3 regions of the Candidatus Symbiopectobacterium sp. genome follow, and region 1 is predicted to be linked to each of the others. Evidence: predicted binding sites of a transcription regulator. Region 1 holds the regulator's gene; each other region holds the start of a gene.
The links. The regulator PurR, encoded in region 1, represses purine synthesis genes. The targets are predictions, from matches to a motif close to CANGCAAACGTTTGCNTG.

Region 1 (5,407 bases):
TTAAATCAATTATCCCTTTCACTTTCGCGGCAAATCAGCCAAAATTTGCAGTTTACCGTGCGTTGCGTCGGTGTCCGAACACGTCATCTTCGATGGGATCAACGCGTCCCCTTTAGGTACAAATTATTTCTGCAGTCTCCTTCTGATATCCTGTTTATACCATCGGAAAGAGAACATTACGCAAAAGCAAACGATTAACAAACTATATACTGCCGTAACAAGTAGGTTCAGGAGTCATGTTTAGATGGCAACGATCAAAGATGTGGCAAAGTGTGCTGGCGTTTCAACAACAACCGTCTCTCACGTCATCAATAAAACACGTTTCGTCGCCGAAGAGACCAAAACGGCCGTGCGGGAAGCCATCAAGGAATTACACTACTCCCCGAGCGCAGTGGCTCGGAGCTTAAAGGTAAACCACACCAAATCCATCGGTCTGCTCGCCACCTCGAGCGAAGCACCCTACTTTGCGGAAATTATCGAAGCGGTTGAAAACAGTTGTTATGCAAAAGGCTATACCCTGATTCTGTGTAACTCGCATAATAACCTGGAAAAACAGCGGGCCTATCTTTCCATGCTGGCGCAAAAACGGGTTGATGGTCTGTTGGTAATGTGTGCGGAATATCCGCCTGAACTGCTGAGCATGTTGGCCGATTACCGCAGCATTCCCATGGTAGTGATGGATTGGGGTCAGGCACGCGGCGATTTCACTGACACTATCATTGATAACGCCTTTGAAGGAGGATATCTGGCTGGGCGTTACCTGATTGAACGTGGCCACCGCGACATCGGCGCTATTCCCGGTATTCAGGAACGCAACACGGGCAGCGGGCGTTATCTGGGTTTTCTCAAAGCCTTGCAGGAAGCGGATATCACCGTTCACGATGAATGGATTGTTCAGGGCGATTTCGAGCCGGAATCCGGTTATAAAGCCATGCACCACATTTTGGCGCAGAAACAGCGCCCGACCGCTATTTTCTGCGGCGGTGACATCATGGCCATGGGCGCCATCTGCGCGGCAGATGAGCTCGGACTACTCGTACCGCAAGATATTTCCGTGATTGGCTACGATAATGTTCGCCATGCACGTTATTTCACGCCTGCCTTAACCACGATCCACCAGCCAAAAGAGCATTTGGGCCAATCGGCTTTTACCATGCTGCTCGATCGCATCACCAGTAAGCGCGAAGATGCGCAGATGACTGAGGTTCACCCAACGCTTATCGAGCGTCGTTCTGTGGGTGACGGCCCTTTCCGCGACTACCGCCTTTGATGTTTAAGACGATTTTCTTATATGCCCTAAATAATTAGAGTTACGGGAAGGCCGCAAATGAGGGAATCACGATGAGCTTACTAAAGTAAGTGATTCGGGTGAGCGAGTGCAGACAACGCACCTGCAACTTGAAGTATGACGGGTATAGCGCGTTGATTTGTAGATTCTTCATGACTGCATCAATCAATTTTGACTTGTCCTCTGATTGAAGCAGTCGTACACTGTTTTTCATTCGGACAATATCCCTACACTTATCCTTATTATAACGAACGCACGACTGCGTATCAGGATATGTGCCCCTACGTGTTACCACGTGCCGGTGTTGACACTTCAGTCCCTCTGGTATCCAGAGAGTAGACGATGGATGTTATGCCCGCTGCCGCTGTGCAACGGGCAAGCATAAACGGCTGCGCACGAATGCAACCGCTTACTATTTGAACAACGGGTAACCTGCCCGTGATTCGAACACGCTACGCGCAACCCGCAGCGTTCGGGTTGATGAGAGACTGTCTATGCTGTTCCTTGCGGCGCTGTCTGGCAAGGTTGGGGGAAGTTATGAGTTCGTCATATGTAGAGGAACTGGCAGAACATAACACGTCCTGGTTCCGGATCGTACACGCGTTATTGGCTATCGCCGATATCAAAATCAATGGCTCACGCCCGTTTGATATTCGGGTACGTAACCCTGATTTCTACAAGCGCGTTCTGCGTGAAGGCTCCCTGGGACTCGGTGAAAGCTATATGGACGGTTGGTGGGAGTGCGATCGTTTAGACTGTTTTTTTCGGCGTATTTTACGCGCGGGGCTTGAGAAAAGGGCCACCCATCATCTTAAAGACATTTTGCACATTGTCGCTGCGCGCTTGATTAACCTGCAATCCCGCAAGCGAGCCTGGATCGTCGGCAAGGAGCATTACGATCTGGGCAACGATCTGTTTAGCCTGATGCTCGACACGCATATGCAATACTCCTGCGGCTACTGGAAAGAGTCCACTACCCTAGAACAGGCGCAACAGGCCAAACTGCGCATAATTTGCGAAAAACTTCAGCTTCAGCCAGGCATGACCCTGTTGGATATTGGCTGCGGCTGGGGCGGGCTGGCCGCCTATGCGGCACGCCATTATGGCGTATCGGTTTACGGCGTGACCATTTCGCGTGAGCAGCAAAAACTGGCTCAGGCGCGCTGTAGCGATCTCAACGTCACCATTGAATTGCAGGATTATCGCGACCTTAACCGACATTTCGATCGCATCGTGTCTGTCGGCATGTTTGAGCACGTTGGACCGAAAAATTATGATACGTACTTTCGCGTCGTCAGCAAAAATCTCAAACCCGAAGGGTTGTTTCTGCTGCATACCATTGGGGCAAATAAAACCGATTCGCAGGTTGATCCCTGGATTAACAAATATATTTTCCCAAACGGCTGCCTGCCCTCCGTGCGCCACATTGCCGCACACAGTGAACCTTATCTGGTGATGGAAGATTGGCACAATTTTGGGGCCGATTACGATAAAACCTTGATGGCCTGGCACGATCGCTTTGTAGCCAGTTGGCCGCAGTTAGCGGACCGTTATTCGCCGCGTTTTAACCGTATGTTCCGTTACTACCTGAATGCCTGCGCCGGGGCGTTTCGCGCGCGAAACATTCAACTGTGGCAGGTCTTGTTTAGCCCCCAAGGGATTGAAGGTGGCGTGCGTGTAGCGCGCTGATTTCGGTCAGCTTAACGCCGTACATCAAAGGGGTTACGGCATTTTTTATCGCCTTTTCAGCTCATGCTTCAGGCGCTCTGCGCGGCATTTGCCGTTGCGGCCTCTTGTGCCTGACGCTGTGCCAGCACACGTTCAACCGTGTCGATAACAGCCTGAGTTTGCGGGTCGATTTCGATATTGATCCGGTTCCCCAATCGCTTCTGGCCGAGCGTGGTGCGTTGCAGCGTTTCGGGAATCAAATGCACGCAGAAACGGCTGCGAGTCACCTCACCCACAGTGAGACTGATGCCATCAATCCCGATAAAACCTTTGTGCAGCACATAGTTCATCTGCGATTCATCGGAGAGTCGGAACCAAATCTGGTGGTTGTTTTCCGAGGTAAGAATTTTAACCACTTCGGCTGTGCACATAATGTGCCCGGACATAACATGTCCGCCAATCTCATCGCCGTATTTTGCGGCACGTTCAATATTAACCAGATCGCCCGGCGTGATATCGCCCAGGTTGGTCAGACGCAGCGTCTCTTTCATTAAATCAAAACTGACCCGATCGCCATCAATTGCCGTCACCGTCAGGCAGCAGCCGTTATTGGCGATCGAGGCACCTGTCACTAGGCCGGTCAGTAATTCGGGAGGAAGTTTTACCACATGCGTACGGAAGTTCGTTTTTTCATCGATGGACACCACCGGCGCGGTGCCTTGAACAATACCGGTAAACATACGCTTGCCTCATAATAAATCAGTGAAATAACTGAATTCTACTGTGCCAGTATCTCCCCCTACGCTAACGTGGCACGCTGCGAGGGAATAAAGGCTGACAAATCATTTTGCAGTTTGCCTCATAACGACTGGAAAACCAAACGCATTCCCGCCTTTGTCACCTGACAAATCCGATAAGACAACAGAACCTCTTCATTGACACAATATCTTACGAAGAAGTTGGTTTACTTATGCCAAGCAGCTACACTGGAACAACGTTCTGTCATCGATTGATTTTCCATCTCAGATGGATGGCTTCGAAAGCCATTTGTGCTCGTTATCTCGCTTGCGGTTGTTTACTTTCATTCATCCCAACCCCCTGCTGGAAAAGCAATGCGCCACCTCGCAGTGCTGCCGTATAACAGAAAGCGAGGGGGTATCGACTCCAGTTTTTCGTTTTAACAATTCAAGGAAGGTGTTTGCGTGCAGAAATATTTGTTAGAGGCTCGGAGCCTGTTAACGCTCGCGGTTCCTGTTATTATTGCGCAGGTTTCCCAAACTTCCATGGGTGTCGTTGACACCATTATTGCGGGTGCTTATAGCGCCACCGATATGGCAGCGGTTGCAGTCGGTACCTCCGTGTGGTTACCGGTCATCCTGTTTGGACATGGTTTATTAATGGCGCTCACGCCCGTGGTAGCCCAACTCAACGGCTCTGGCCGACGCCCGCGCATCGCCCATCAGGTTCAGCAGGCGTTTATTTTGGCCGCGATCGTTGCGGTTATCACCATGATAGTGCTGTATAACGGCAAGCATGTTATTGCCATGATGCATACCGACTCACCGGAGCTCGCGAATGTTGCCATCGGCTATCTGCACGTGATGCTGCTGGGAGTACCGGGCTATCTGTTCTATCAGGTGCTGCGCTGCCAGTGTGAGGGGTTATCCAAAACCAAGCAGGGCATGGTGATTGGCTTTATTGGCGTGCTGATCAATATTCCGCTGAACTACATCTTTATCTACGGCAAATTTGGCATGCCCGAACTGGGCGGTGTGGGTTGCGGCGTCGCGACAGCCTCTACCTATTGGATCATGATGCTGATGATGGCGTTTTACAGTATGCACGCACGTTGGCTTCGCGATATCAAGTGGCAGCGCTGGCAGATTGATTTCTCCGCCATGCGGCATCTGTTTTCGCTTGGTTTGCCCATTGCGCTCGCCCTGCTGTTCGAAGTATCTCTGTTTGCCATCGTCGCCCTGCTGATCCTGCCGCTCGGCGTCATTGATGTTGCCGGGCATCAGATAGCACTGAACTTCAGTTCTCTGATGTTCGTGTTGCCGTTGTCTATCGGCATTGCCTCGACGATCCGCGTTGGTCACCGGCTGGGGGAAGGCTCCATGGAAGATGCTCGTGTTGCGGCCTACACCGGCATCGCAACCGGCGTGATGCTGGCCTGTTGTACCGCTATTTTCACCGCGTTGCTGCGTGAGCAGATCGCCTTGTTGTATAACAAAAACACTGAAGTGGTCGCTATGGCGGCGCAGTTGATGCTTCTGGCCGCGATTTATCAGATTTCAGACGCGGTGCAGGCTATCGGTAACGGCGTATTACGTGGCTATAAAGATACGCGTTCCATTTTCTACATCACCTTCGTCTCCTACTGGATACTCGGTTTACCCAGCGGTTATCTGCTGGCAATGACCGATTATTGGGTGCCGCGCATGGGCCCTG
Region 2 (5,580 bases), on a different contig from region 1:
TTCGTCCAGCGTACGTGCCGCCTGATCGCGTAACACTTGCGGTGGCACTACGTTAACCGCCTGCGGCACGTCCAGCAGACGTGCTTCGGTGCGTGTGCCGGTTACGCTTTTGTGCGGTTGATAGCCGCTGTCTGTATCGGCGGTGGCCCGGTCAGATTGCGTGACCACCACGGTATCTTCCTGCGCGCTCGATGAGGCAGCGTGCGAACCCAGTGGCAACAGCGGGATAAGTGGCCAACTGCGACGTATAAAATTAGCGTTCATGTGCGATGTGACTCCAGAATGTCCCTGAAAATTCAATAGGTAAAAATTGTTGGTAGAGTTGTTTTAAGGTGTCTTGCGGTTGCAAATCGGCAAATAGATCGGGGTAGAGCGCTTTGGCAAACATCTCCACCATCACCACGTGATACGGGCTTAGGTAGAAGTTGTGCCGCATACTCCAAGCGCGCCCCTGCTGCACGGCGTTGAGGTGTGACAGAATGGGTTCTTGTTGTAGCAGTGTGGTAAAGCTGTTTTGCGCTTGCTGCTCGGGAACGTCCGGGCCCAGCATCAGTGACGAGAATCGTTTTCCTTCTGGCACCACCATGCCGGTGACGATGTAGACATCGGGGTTGGCTGCCAGCATTTTTTCCGGATTGAGTTCACCATAGACGCGCTGAATGCTGTCGGCTGCGATGTTATCGCCACCGGCAAAGCGCAGTAACTCACCAAGATTGCCACCTACTGCTGTGGTACAGCAGGTATTGCAGCGGCCCATATGCAGGTGCAGCATCACGGTGGGCTTTTGGCCGTGATAGCGCGCTAGGCGTTGTGAAATGGCGTCCATATGCTGCTGGTAAAATGCGCTGAGCGGCAGCACGTTCAGTGCGGTTGAGTACTTCGCCGAGTAAACGGACGCCGGTCAGGGTGTTTTTCAACAGTTCGACGCGCAGATCGACATAAATCACCGGGATGCCTGCGCGTTCAAGCGTCTGCTGTAGCGCATCATCCTTCGCCGAGGTTTTAGCCAGACGCGGCAGGATGACCAGATCGGGCTTTAACGGCAGAATGGCTTCGGCATTCAGCGTGTGCGGCCCCCCCATCGCCAAGACGCGGGATTTGTGCAATGGCAGGGAATGCGGTGGTGTATTTTTCCCAGCTTTGCTCGTCGTAACGTGCCATATCGCCGGGCCAACCCATCACGCGCTGTGCCGGATTACCGGGTTCCAGCAACGCAAGGGTTATAGAGCAAACGGCTTTCACCGAGAAAAAGACGTGAAGGATTATCGGGAATCGTTACCTGCCGTCCCAGCAGGTCGGTAACGGCCTTTCCCCTAGCGGTGGTGTTCGCCAACGGCAGCATGACCAGTAACGTTTTGGTCAGGAATAATGCGCGCATATTCGCCCTCTGCATAAAATCGAGCAGGGGAAGTTAATGAGTATGAGAGTAATTATCAATAATGCTAAGGCGGGGAAAATGCGACAAAAAGATAATGTTGTTTTATATCATTATGATGGTAATAATTTCGTAAGTAAATAAAGTGTCGTTCAGCGGGAACTTTCAGGGCGGCAGAGTGCTACCGCCTGAAAGTCAGTGGGAATTAGCGTTATTCGGCAACATAACCCTGTTTGGGAATACGCACGCCGTCGAGCCAAGCTTCGCCCTCGCGCATTTTAAGACGCCCTTCGGCAAACCAGTTCACCACCAATGGATAGATGGTGTGTTCCTGAGTTTGTACCCGAGCGGCGAGCGCTTCTTCCGTATCATCACCAAACACCGGGACCTTGGCTTGCAGAATCAGAGGACCGCCATCCAGTTCGTCAGTCACGAAGTGGACCGAAGTGCCATGTTCCTTATCGCCATTTTCCAACGCCTTGCGATGGGTATGCAGGCCCGGGTACTTGGGCAGCAGGGACGGGTGGATGTTCAGCATTTTGCCTGCAAACAGCGCAACAAACTCCGGGCTGAGGATGCGCATATAACCCGCCAGTACCACCAGGTCCGGTTGGTATTGCGCCATCTCTTCTGCCATTGCAGCGTCAAAGGCAACCCGGTCAGCGAACCCTTGTGGGTCGATGACATGGGCCGGAATCTCGGCTTCTTGCGCCAGTACCAGACCATAGGCTTCTGGATTATTGCTGAATACGGCCGCGATATTCGCTTTGACACGCTTGCGCGCGCAGGCGTCAATCAACGCCTGCAAGTTGCTTCCTTGACCTGAGAGCAAGACAACGATGTTTTTCATTAATTAATGACCACTGCGTCTCCGGCGTTAGCGGGTTGAATAACGCCGATTTTCCATGCGGTTTCACCCTGGCTATTGAGGAATGCCACGGCTTCCTCTGCCTGTTCAGCAGGCAGTGCGATAATCATACCCACACCGCAGTTAAAAGTACGGTACATTTCGTGACTGCTGACGTTGCCCGTCTGTTGCAGCCAGTTGAACACGGCGGGCCACTGCCAGCTGGATTCATCAATGTTAGCTTGCATGCCTTCTGGCAACACGCGCGGGATATTTTCCCAGAAACCGCCACCTGTCAGGTGAGCAATCGCGTGGACATCCACTTTTTCAATCAGCGCCAGAATGGATTTGACGTAGATCCTGGTCGGGGCCAGCAGGTGATCGGCCAGTGATTTTCCCTCAAGCGTCGTCTGTTCCGGATCGGTTTTGCTCACCTCGAGAATCTTACGTACCAGCGAATAGCCGTTAGAGTGTGGGCCACTGGCTGCCAGTGCTACCAGAGTATCACCTGCCTGCACTTTACTTCCGTCGATGATCTCTGATTTTTCAACAACACCGACGCAAAAACCGGCGACGTCGTAATCTTCACCGTGGTACATGCCGGGCATTTCAGCGGTTTCGCCGCCGACCAGCGCACAGCCTGACTGTTTGCACCCTTCGGCGATACCGGTGATCACGCTGGCGGCAGTATCGACATCCAGTTTCCCCGTGGCGTAGTAATCTAGGAAGAACAGCGGCTCTGCCCCTTGAACTACCAGGTCATTGACACACATAGCCACCAGATCGATACCGATGGTGTCGTGGCGTTTCAGATCCATGGCAAGACGCAGCTTGGTGCCGACCCCGTCAGTACCGGAAACCAGAACCGGTTCACGGTATTTTTGGGGCAAGGCGTACAGTGCACCGAAACCGCCCAGACCGCCCATCACTTCAGGACGGCGGGTTTGTTTCACTACGCCTTTAATACGGTCTACCAATGCGTTACCAGCATCAATATCCACGCCTGCGTCTTTGTAGCTAAGAGAGGTTTTGTCGATCACTGCGGAGTCCCCACGGAGAATACAATTGGTGGTGAGATAGCGAGCATATCCAGCCTGGTGGATCTACCCCTATCTAAGCGCGCTAATTCTAACAGCGAGAGCAATCGTTTGCGAGTGGTGTGTTGCCTGCTTTGCATTTTTCCTGTTCAATGAGAATTTCCCTGCCCGGTTGATCTGGATCAGGCTATAACCTGTAGCGCTTAAGCAAAAAAGCGGTATAATCCCGCGATTTTTTTATGATGGGCTGCCATGTCCGCCCTCGGCGCACCGATTCTGCGTCGTGAGGATATCCGTCCACTTTCTATAGGGGGAATAGAATGAAGGTCGTCGAGGTTAAACACCCGCTCGTCAAACATAAGCTTGGCCTGATGCGTGAAAACGATATAAGTACAAAACGCTTTCGTGAACTGGCATCCGAAGTCGGCAGCTTATTGACCTATGAAGCCACGGCCGATCTGGTTACTGAAAAAGTGACTATCGAAGGCTGGTGCGGTTCGGTGGAAGTCGATCAGATCAAAGGCAAAAAAATTACTGTGGTGCCGATCCTGCGTGCCGGTCTGTGCATGATGGAAGGTGTGCTGGAAAATGTACCGAGCGCACGCATCAGCGTGGTGGGTATGTACCGCAACGAAGAGACGCTGGAGCCGGTGCCTTACTTCCAGAAACTGGTCTCCAACATTGATGAGCGTATGGCGCTGGTGGTGGATCCGATGCTGGCGACCGGTGGTTCGATGATTGCCACTATCGATCTGCTGAAAAAAGCGGGTTGCCAGAGCATCAAGGTATTGGTACTGGTGGCTGCACCGGAAGGGATTGCTGCGCTGGAAAAAGCGCACCCTGACGTTGAGCTGTATACCGCCTCGGTCGACAAAGGGCTCAACGAGCATGGCTATATTATGCCGGGTCTTGGTGACGCGGGCGATAAGCTCTTTGGTACTAAATAAGCCGTATCAGCCGACTGAGTAAGTCGGCTTTTTTTTGCGTCGGTTTCGTTGCGCAACGCCACGGCGGTTTTTCACCCATATTTCGCACGATTTCTATAATCAGCCTCGCTTCCCTACGCGGTGACGCGTGAGGGCGGCTGTGCTGTGATAACGATGCTGGACAAAACGGCTAACCACACAACATCAAGTCACTTTTACAGAGGATATAAACGATGACTCGTCGCGCCATCGGGGTGAGTGAACGACCCCCCTTGTTACAAACCATCCCGCTGAGCTTCCAGCACCTGTTTGCCATGTTTGGCGCGACGGTGTTGGTACCGATTCTGTTCAAAATTAACCCTGCGACCGTACTGCTGTTCAACGGCATTGGCACGCTGCTCTATCTGTTTATCTGTAAGGGCAAGATCCCGGCGTATCTGGGCTCCAGCTTTGCCTTTATTTCTCCGGTGCTGTTGCTGCTGCCGCTGGGATATGAAGTGGCACTGTGCGGTTTTATCATGTGTGGTGTTCTGTTCTGCCTGGTATCGCTGATTGTGCAACGCGCTGGTACCTGCTGGTTGGATGTTATTTTCCCACCGGCGGCGATGGGGGCGATTGTTGCGGTCATCGGTCTGGAACTGGCCGGGTTTGCAGCGGGCATGGCCGGTCTGCTGCCTGCGGATGGCGCGTCAGTTGATAGCAAAACCGTGATTATTTCGCTGGTGACCTTAGGGGTTACCGTACTGGGCTCTGTGTTGTTCCGCGGTTTTCTGGCTATTATCCCGATTCTGATCGGTGTGCTGGTGGGCTATGGCTTATCGTTTGTCATGGGCGTCGTGGATTTCGCGCCTATCGCTCAGGCGCACTGGTTTGCACTGCCGACCTTCTATACGCCGCGTTTTGAATGGTTTGCCATTCTGACTATCCTGCCTGCTGCGCTGGTGGTGATTGCTGAACACGTGGGCCATCTGGTGGTTACCGCCAATATCGTGAAAAAAGATCTGATGCGCGATCCTGGCTTGCACCGCTCGATGTTTGCCAACGGCCTTTCTACCATGATTTCTGGTTTCTTCGGTTCAACCCCGAATACCACTTACGGTGAAAATATTGGCGTACTGGCCATCACCAAGGTCTACAGCACCTGGGTGATCGGCGGTGCGGCAATACTTGCCATTCTGCTTTCCTGCGTGGGCAAACTGGCGGCCGCGATTCAGGCAGTGCCGGTGCCGGTCATGGGCGGTGTTTCTCTGCTGCTGTACGGTGTCATCGGCGCTTCCGGTATTCGTGTGCTTATCGAATCCAAAGTGGATTACAACAAGGCACAAAACCTGATTCTGACCTCGGTTATCCTGATCATCGGGGTGAGCGGTGCGAAAGTACATTTGGGTGCTGCTG
Region 3 (5,580 bases), on a different contig from region 1:
TTGATCACGTGGGGAGGTGTGGCGTTTCTGCTTTGGTATGGCTGGTGCGCGTTTAACGTGGTCTTCAAGCGTCAACTCGACGTGGTGAGCGTGGATATCGTACGGCAAAGCCGCTGGCGCGTTATCGCTACGGTGTTGGCTGTCACCTGGCTGAATCCACACGTGTATCTGGATACTTTTGTCGTGCAAGGCAGCATTGGCGGGCAAATGGCACCCGATGCGCGCAGTTGGTTTGCATTGGGCTCCATTACTGCTTCGTTCCTGTGGTTCTTTGCATTGGCGTTGCTGGCATCCTGGCTGGCACCGTGGCTGAACACGCCAAAAGCACAGCGCATGATTAATGCCTTTGTTGGCGTCATCATGTGGAGTATTGCGCTGCAACTCGCACATTCCGGTATGCAATAGTGTTGTAACTTGACGTTTTTTACGGTATTCAGGAATTCACCTATAGTTAAGCCAAGACAGCCTGTGCACTATATTTATCAATAACACTATGTTTATCTATAGCTGTAGGCGTATTCATTGCACAGGCGCACCGCCGTCATCGTGGCGTGCAACTGCGCACCATTAAATGGAATCGGGAGAAACGACACTGTGAAGCTAAAAGCACTGGCGATAGCCGCCCTGTTAGGATTAAGCACGCTTCCACTGTCCGGTCAGGCCGCTGAATTGCCGAACGGACCGCACATCGTGACATCGGGCAAAGCGAGCGTGGATGCCACGCCGGATATTGCAAATCTGGCGATTGAGGTCAGCGTTTCATCGAAAGACGTGGCTGATGCTAAAAAGCAGGTGGACGACCGCGTGGCGCAATATTTTGCCTATCTGGAAAAACACGGTATTGAGAGAAAAGATATCAGAGCCGCTAACCTGCGTACCCATCCTGAATACGATTTTCTGAAAGATGGTCGTTCTGAACTGAAAGGGTATCGTGCGGTGCGTCAGGTGGCGGTAACGGTACGCCAACTGGATCAGCTAAATGCCTTGCTGGATGGTGCACTGCACGCGAGGTTGACGGAAATCCGTGGCGTGGAGTTGGGGGTAGCCAACCCGGAAGCCTATCGCGATCAGGCACGTCAGAGGGCAATCGAAACGGCGACCAGCCAGGCGAAAGCATTGGCAACCGGATTCAACGCCAAACTGGGACCGATTTACAGCATCCGCTATCAGGTTGCCAACTATCATCCCGTTCCCATGGCTCGGATGTTTAAAGCGGCGGGCGTCGCGGTAGAGGCCGATGTGGCGCAGACTTACGAGCAGCAAAGCATCCAGTTTGACGATCAGGTTGACGTGGCGTTCGAACTGCAACCTAATCAGTAACGCCTGACTAACGTGCGTCAGGACTGGCGCAATACGCGATGCCCGTGCGAGAGCAGGGCATCCGTCACCTTTCTCATCATCCGACTTTCTGGCGCGAAGCGGTGCCAATAAAGCATACGGCGCTGAAACAGGCCCGGCGTCAGATCGACCAACTCGCTGTTTGCCAATTCTCTCTCGATTTGCAGGTGTGGTATCATGCAGCAGGTGGTGCCCTGTCGTGCCAGTTGTACGAACGCTTCTGACGAGTTAACGATATGGCAGGGAACGCTGCCGGGCGAGAGATCGAAATTCTGCTGCAAAAATGCCTGATGCATATCATCCAGATGATCAAAGGCAACCGCAGGGGCGCGCAGCAACGCGGAACGGGTCACGCCGTTCGGGAAGTAGCGTGCGGCAAAATACGGTGAGGCAACAAACAGATAGTCTAACGCACCGAGTTTATCCACCAGACAGCTCGGCAACGGTTGCGGCTGGATACTGACGGCACCGACCACTTCACCACGGCGCAAGCGTTCTTGTGTGCGGGTTTCATCTTCCACTTGCAGATTAAGGCGAATAGGGGAATCGACCAGTACCGGTTGCAACGCAGGTAACAGCCAGGTTGCGAGACTGTCGGCGTTGACCGCCAGCGACAGCAACAGCGGGATATCGCTGCTGGCATCATTGCCCAGCCACTCTTCTTCCAGCAACTCCACTTGGTGCAACAGCGCCAGCAATTTTTGTCCTTGTTCGGTGGGACGCGGTGGTATGGTTCTGACCAACAGCGGCTGTCCGAACAGGTTCTCCAACTGCTTGATGCGTTGTGAAACGGCGGATTGTGTGATGCACAATTTTTGCGCGGCGCGTTCAAATCCGCGCTCACGGATGACGGCATCGAGAGCCTGAAGTGTGCGATAGTCCGGTCGTTTCATGAAGGTGCCATTTCCTATGGATAAAACTTGCTCTTTGCACTATGCCACATTTTTCCGACGTAACACGCTAAAAATCTGTCCCATTTCACACTGATGGCCGAAAATAATCGAAGGACGCTCGGCGATTGGCGTCGTTTCCGGTGGCGCTTGCTCTATAATACGCCTCTCTCTTCCCACTGTAATTTGCAGGCACGATACAGACCATGACACAAGATGAACTGAAAAAGGCAGTCGGCTGGTCCGCGTTGGATTATGTCCGCCCGGATACTATTATTGGGGTGGGGACGGGCTCAACGGCAGCGCACTTCATTGACGCGCTGGGTTCCATCAAACACCAGATTAAAGGCGCAGTATCCAGCTCCGTGGCGTCTACCGAAAAGCTCAAAAGCTTAGGCATTACGGTGTTCGACAGCAACGAGGTTGATGAACTGGATATCTATGTGGACGGTGCTGATGAGATCAACCCGCACATGCAAATGATTAAAGGCGGGGGTGCTGCGCTGACGCGTGAGAAGATCATTGCTGCCATCGCGCGTCAGTTTATCTGTATTGTCGATGCCTCCAAGCAGGTGGATATTCTGGGTACATTCCCGCTGCCGGTGGAAGTGATCCACATGGCCCGTGCGTACGTGGCGCGTGAACTGGTGAAACTGGGTGGCCAGCCGGTCTATCGTCAGGGCGTAGTCACCGACGACGGCAATGTCATTCTGGATGTGCACAACCTCGATATCTCAGATGCCATTGCCGTAGAAAACCGTATCAATGGGATTGCGGGCGTGGTGACCGTCGGTCTGTTTGCCAACCGTGGCGCTGACGTTGCGTTGGTCGGTACCGCGGACGGTGTAAAAACACTGAAGTAATTTCTCCCCTGCGCATCGGACGTTGGCGTTGAAGGTGCTAACGTCCGATTTTTTTTGCTTAAAAACCACACCATTGTTAAAGTCTCACTTTTGGTACTTAATATCACTTTTTCTTATTTTGTTCCCTTGGCATCTGGCAAGGAGACGCGTTATCCCTATTTTTTTACTGTAAAAGGGAGTTTGTGACGCCGTTAGCAGTATCGGGGAAGCAATCGATTGCCTTGCTGCTGGCGTAATTTTTGTTATGTTGGCAGAGGCTGTTTGGCAAATGGGTTCATTGGCATCTGAAGTCTGAAAATAAGGTCGGGAAATGACAAAGGTATCACTGGAAAAAGACAAGATTAAATTCCTCCTGGTGGAAGGGGTTCACCAGAGCGCGTTGGAAAACCTGCGCGCAGCGGGTTACACCAACATTGAATACCATAAAGGTGCGTTGGATACGGAAGCGTTGAAAGCCTCCATCCGTGACGCGCATTTCGTCGGTTTGCGTTCCCGTACTCATCTGACGGAAGAAGTGTTTGCTGCCGCAGAAAAGCTGGTTGCCGTGGGCTGTTTTTGCATCGGTACCAATCAGGTTGAATTGCCTTCTGCCACCAAGCGCGGCATCCCGGTGTTCAATGCTCCCTTCTCCAATACTCGCAGCGTAGCGGAACTGGTGATTGGCGAAATGCTGCTGTTGCTGCGCGGCGTTCCTACTGCCAATGCCAAAGCGCACAGCGGCGTGTGGCACAAACAGGCTGTGGGCTCATTTGAAGCGCGCGGCAAAAAACTGGGTATCATTGGCTACGGCCACATTGGCACCCAGTTGGGTATCCTGGCCGAAAGCCTGGGGATGCATGTTTACTTTTACGACATCGAGAGCAAACTGCCGTTAGGTAATGCTCAGCAGGTGCGTCATCTGTCCGAATTGCTGAACATGAGCGACGTGGTCAGCCTGCACATACCGGAAACGGCGAGCACCCAGAACATGATGGGCGCGGATGAGCTGGCGCTAATGAAGCCGGGTTCTATTCTGATCAACGCCTCACGCGGTACGGTCGTCGATATCCCAGCTCTGTGTGAAGTGCTGCGTAGCCAACACATTGCCGGTGCTGCGATTGACGTATTCCCACAAGAACCCGCCACCAATACTGACCCGTTTGTGTCTCCTCTGCTGGAGTTCGACAACGTATTGCTGACGCCGCACATTGGTGGTTCCACGCAGGAAGCGCAGGAGAACATCGGTACGGAAGTGGCCGGTAAACTGGCGAAGTACTCTGACAACGGTTCGACGCTGTCTGCGGTTAACTTCCCGGAAGTTTCCCTGCCAGTGCAGAGCGATCGCGCACGTTTGCTGCATATTCACGAAAATCGCCCGGGCGTACTGACGGCGATCAACACCATTTTCGCCGAGCAAGGTATCAACATTGCTGCACAATATCTGCAAACCAGCTCGGATATCGGCTATGTGGTAATCGACGTGGAAACAGATGCAGCGAATACCGCGCTGCAACTGATGAAGGCGATTCCCGGCACCATTCGTGCCCGCCTGTTGTTCTAAGTGCGCGTCGAGCGTTTAATGTCGTGACGCACCTACTTAACATCGTCATTCCCGGCTTTCGCCGAGGATGACGAGAGGTAAAGTGGCTTTGTCATCAGTCAAACAGCACCTTTGGGGCTGTTTGCTTAAAGAGGCTGACAACGCGAGAGTTTATAACGCGATAGTCACCTTACCGCGCATATGCCCTTCCTGCACCTTGGCTTGAGCCTGTTGCAGCGTTTCAACGTTTAAACCGTTCAATACTTCACTGGCTGTGCCTTGCAGTTTGCCCGCGTCCACCAAGTGTGCTACTTCTTGCAGAATTTTCCCTTGCTGTTCCATATCCGGCGTTTGGTACATGCTGCGGGTAAACATGAATTCCCAATGCAGCGAGGCACTTTTGCGCTTCAGTTCGTTCTGATCCAGAGGACGTTCGTTTTCCACAATAGTGCAAATCTTGCCCTGCGGGGCGATCAAGGTGCCTATCGCGCTCCAGTGGCCGTCGGTGTCGTTCAAGCAGAAAATATAATCCACCTGGATGATGCCTGCTTTTTTCAGTTCCTCGACTAAATCGCGATAATCAACCACGAGATCGGCACCGCGCTGACGGCACCATTCTGCCGAATCAGGACGGGATGCCGTAGCGATAACCTTTACCTCACTGCGCAGTGCCGCCAGTGAAATAGCCAGGGAGCCAACGCCGCCCGCACCGCCGATAATCAGCAGGTTTTTCCCTGCGTCAGCGTCCTGAATCTCTAGGTGTTCAAACAGCCCTTCCCAGGCGGTAAGTGCGGTCAGCGGTAGCGCAGCAGCAGCGGCCCAGTCGAGGGATACCGGTTTGTGCGCCACAATCCGTGCATCAATGAGCTGATGCGAACTGTTGCTGCCAGCACGTGTGATATCGCCGGCATACCACACCTCATCGCCCACTTGAAAACCGCTGACGCGATCGCCAATGGCAAGTACGGTA

Region 2: purM (phosphoribosylformylglycinamidine cyclo-ligase) is a predicted target of PurR. The motif match lies at 3,360-3,377, and genes of this name have one in related genera.
Region 3: serA (phosphoglycerate dehydrogenase) is a predicted target of PurR. The motif match lies at 3,297-3,314, and genes of this name have one in related genera.

The regions. Positions count from the first base shown of each region.
Region 1 is NZ_JAHWCO010000053.1:169-5,575, forward strand. It holds gene purR (HTH-type transcriptional repressor PurR) at 245-1,270, shown strand; gene cfa (cyclopropane fatty acyl phospholipid synthase) at 1,826-2,977, shown strand; gene QZ506_RS01775 (riboflavin synthase subunit alpha) at 3,046-3,696, opposite strand; gene QZ506_RS01780 (MATE family efflux transporter) at 4,159-5,407, shown strand, end outside.
Region 2 is NZ_JAHWCO010000705.1:869-6,448, forward strand. It holds partial or broken gene QZ506_RS20285 (TonB-dependent siderophore receptor) at 1-264, opposite strand, end outside; partial or broken gene QZ506_RS20290 (ABC transporter substrate-binding protein) at 254-1,378, opposite strand; gene purN (phosphoribosylglycinamide formyltransferase) at 1,587-2,225, opposite strand; gene purM (phosphoribosylformylglycinamidine cyclo-ligase) at 2,225-3,262, opposite strand; gene upp (uracil phosphoribosyltransferase) at 3,580-4,206, shown strand; gene uraA (uracil permease) at 4,419-5,580, shown strand, end outside.
Region 3 is NZ_JAHWCO010000127.1:360-5,939, forward strand. It holds gene argO (arginine exporter ArgO) at 1-405, shown strand, start outside; gene QZ506_RS03925 (oxidative stress defense protein) at 595-1,320, shown strand; gene QZ506_RS03930 (LysR family transcriptional regulator ArgP) at 1,338-2,231, opposite strand; gene rpiA (ribose-5-phosphate isomerase RpiA) at 2,435-3,091, shown strand; gene serA (phosphoglycerate dehydrogenase) at 3,402-4,631, shown strand; gene QZ506_RS03945 (zinc-binding alcohol dehydrogenase family protein) at 4,782-5,580, opposite strand, start outside.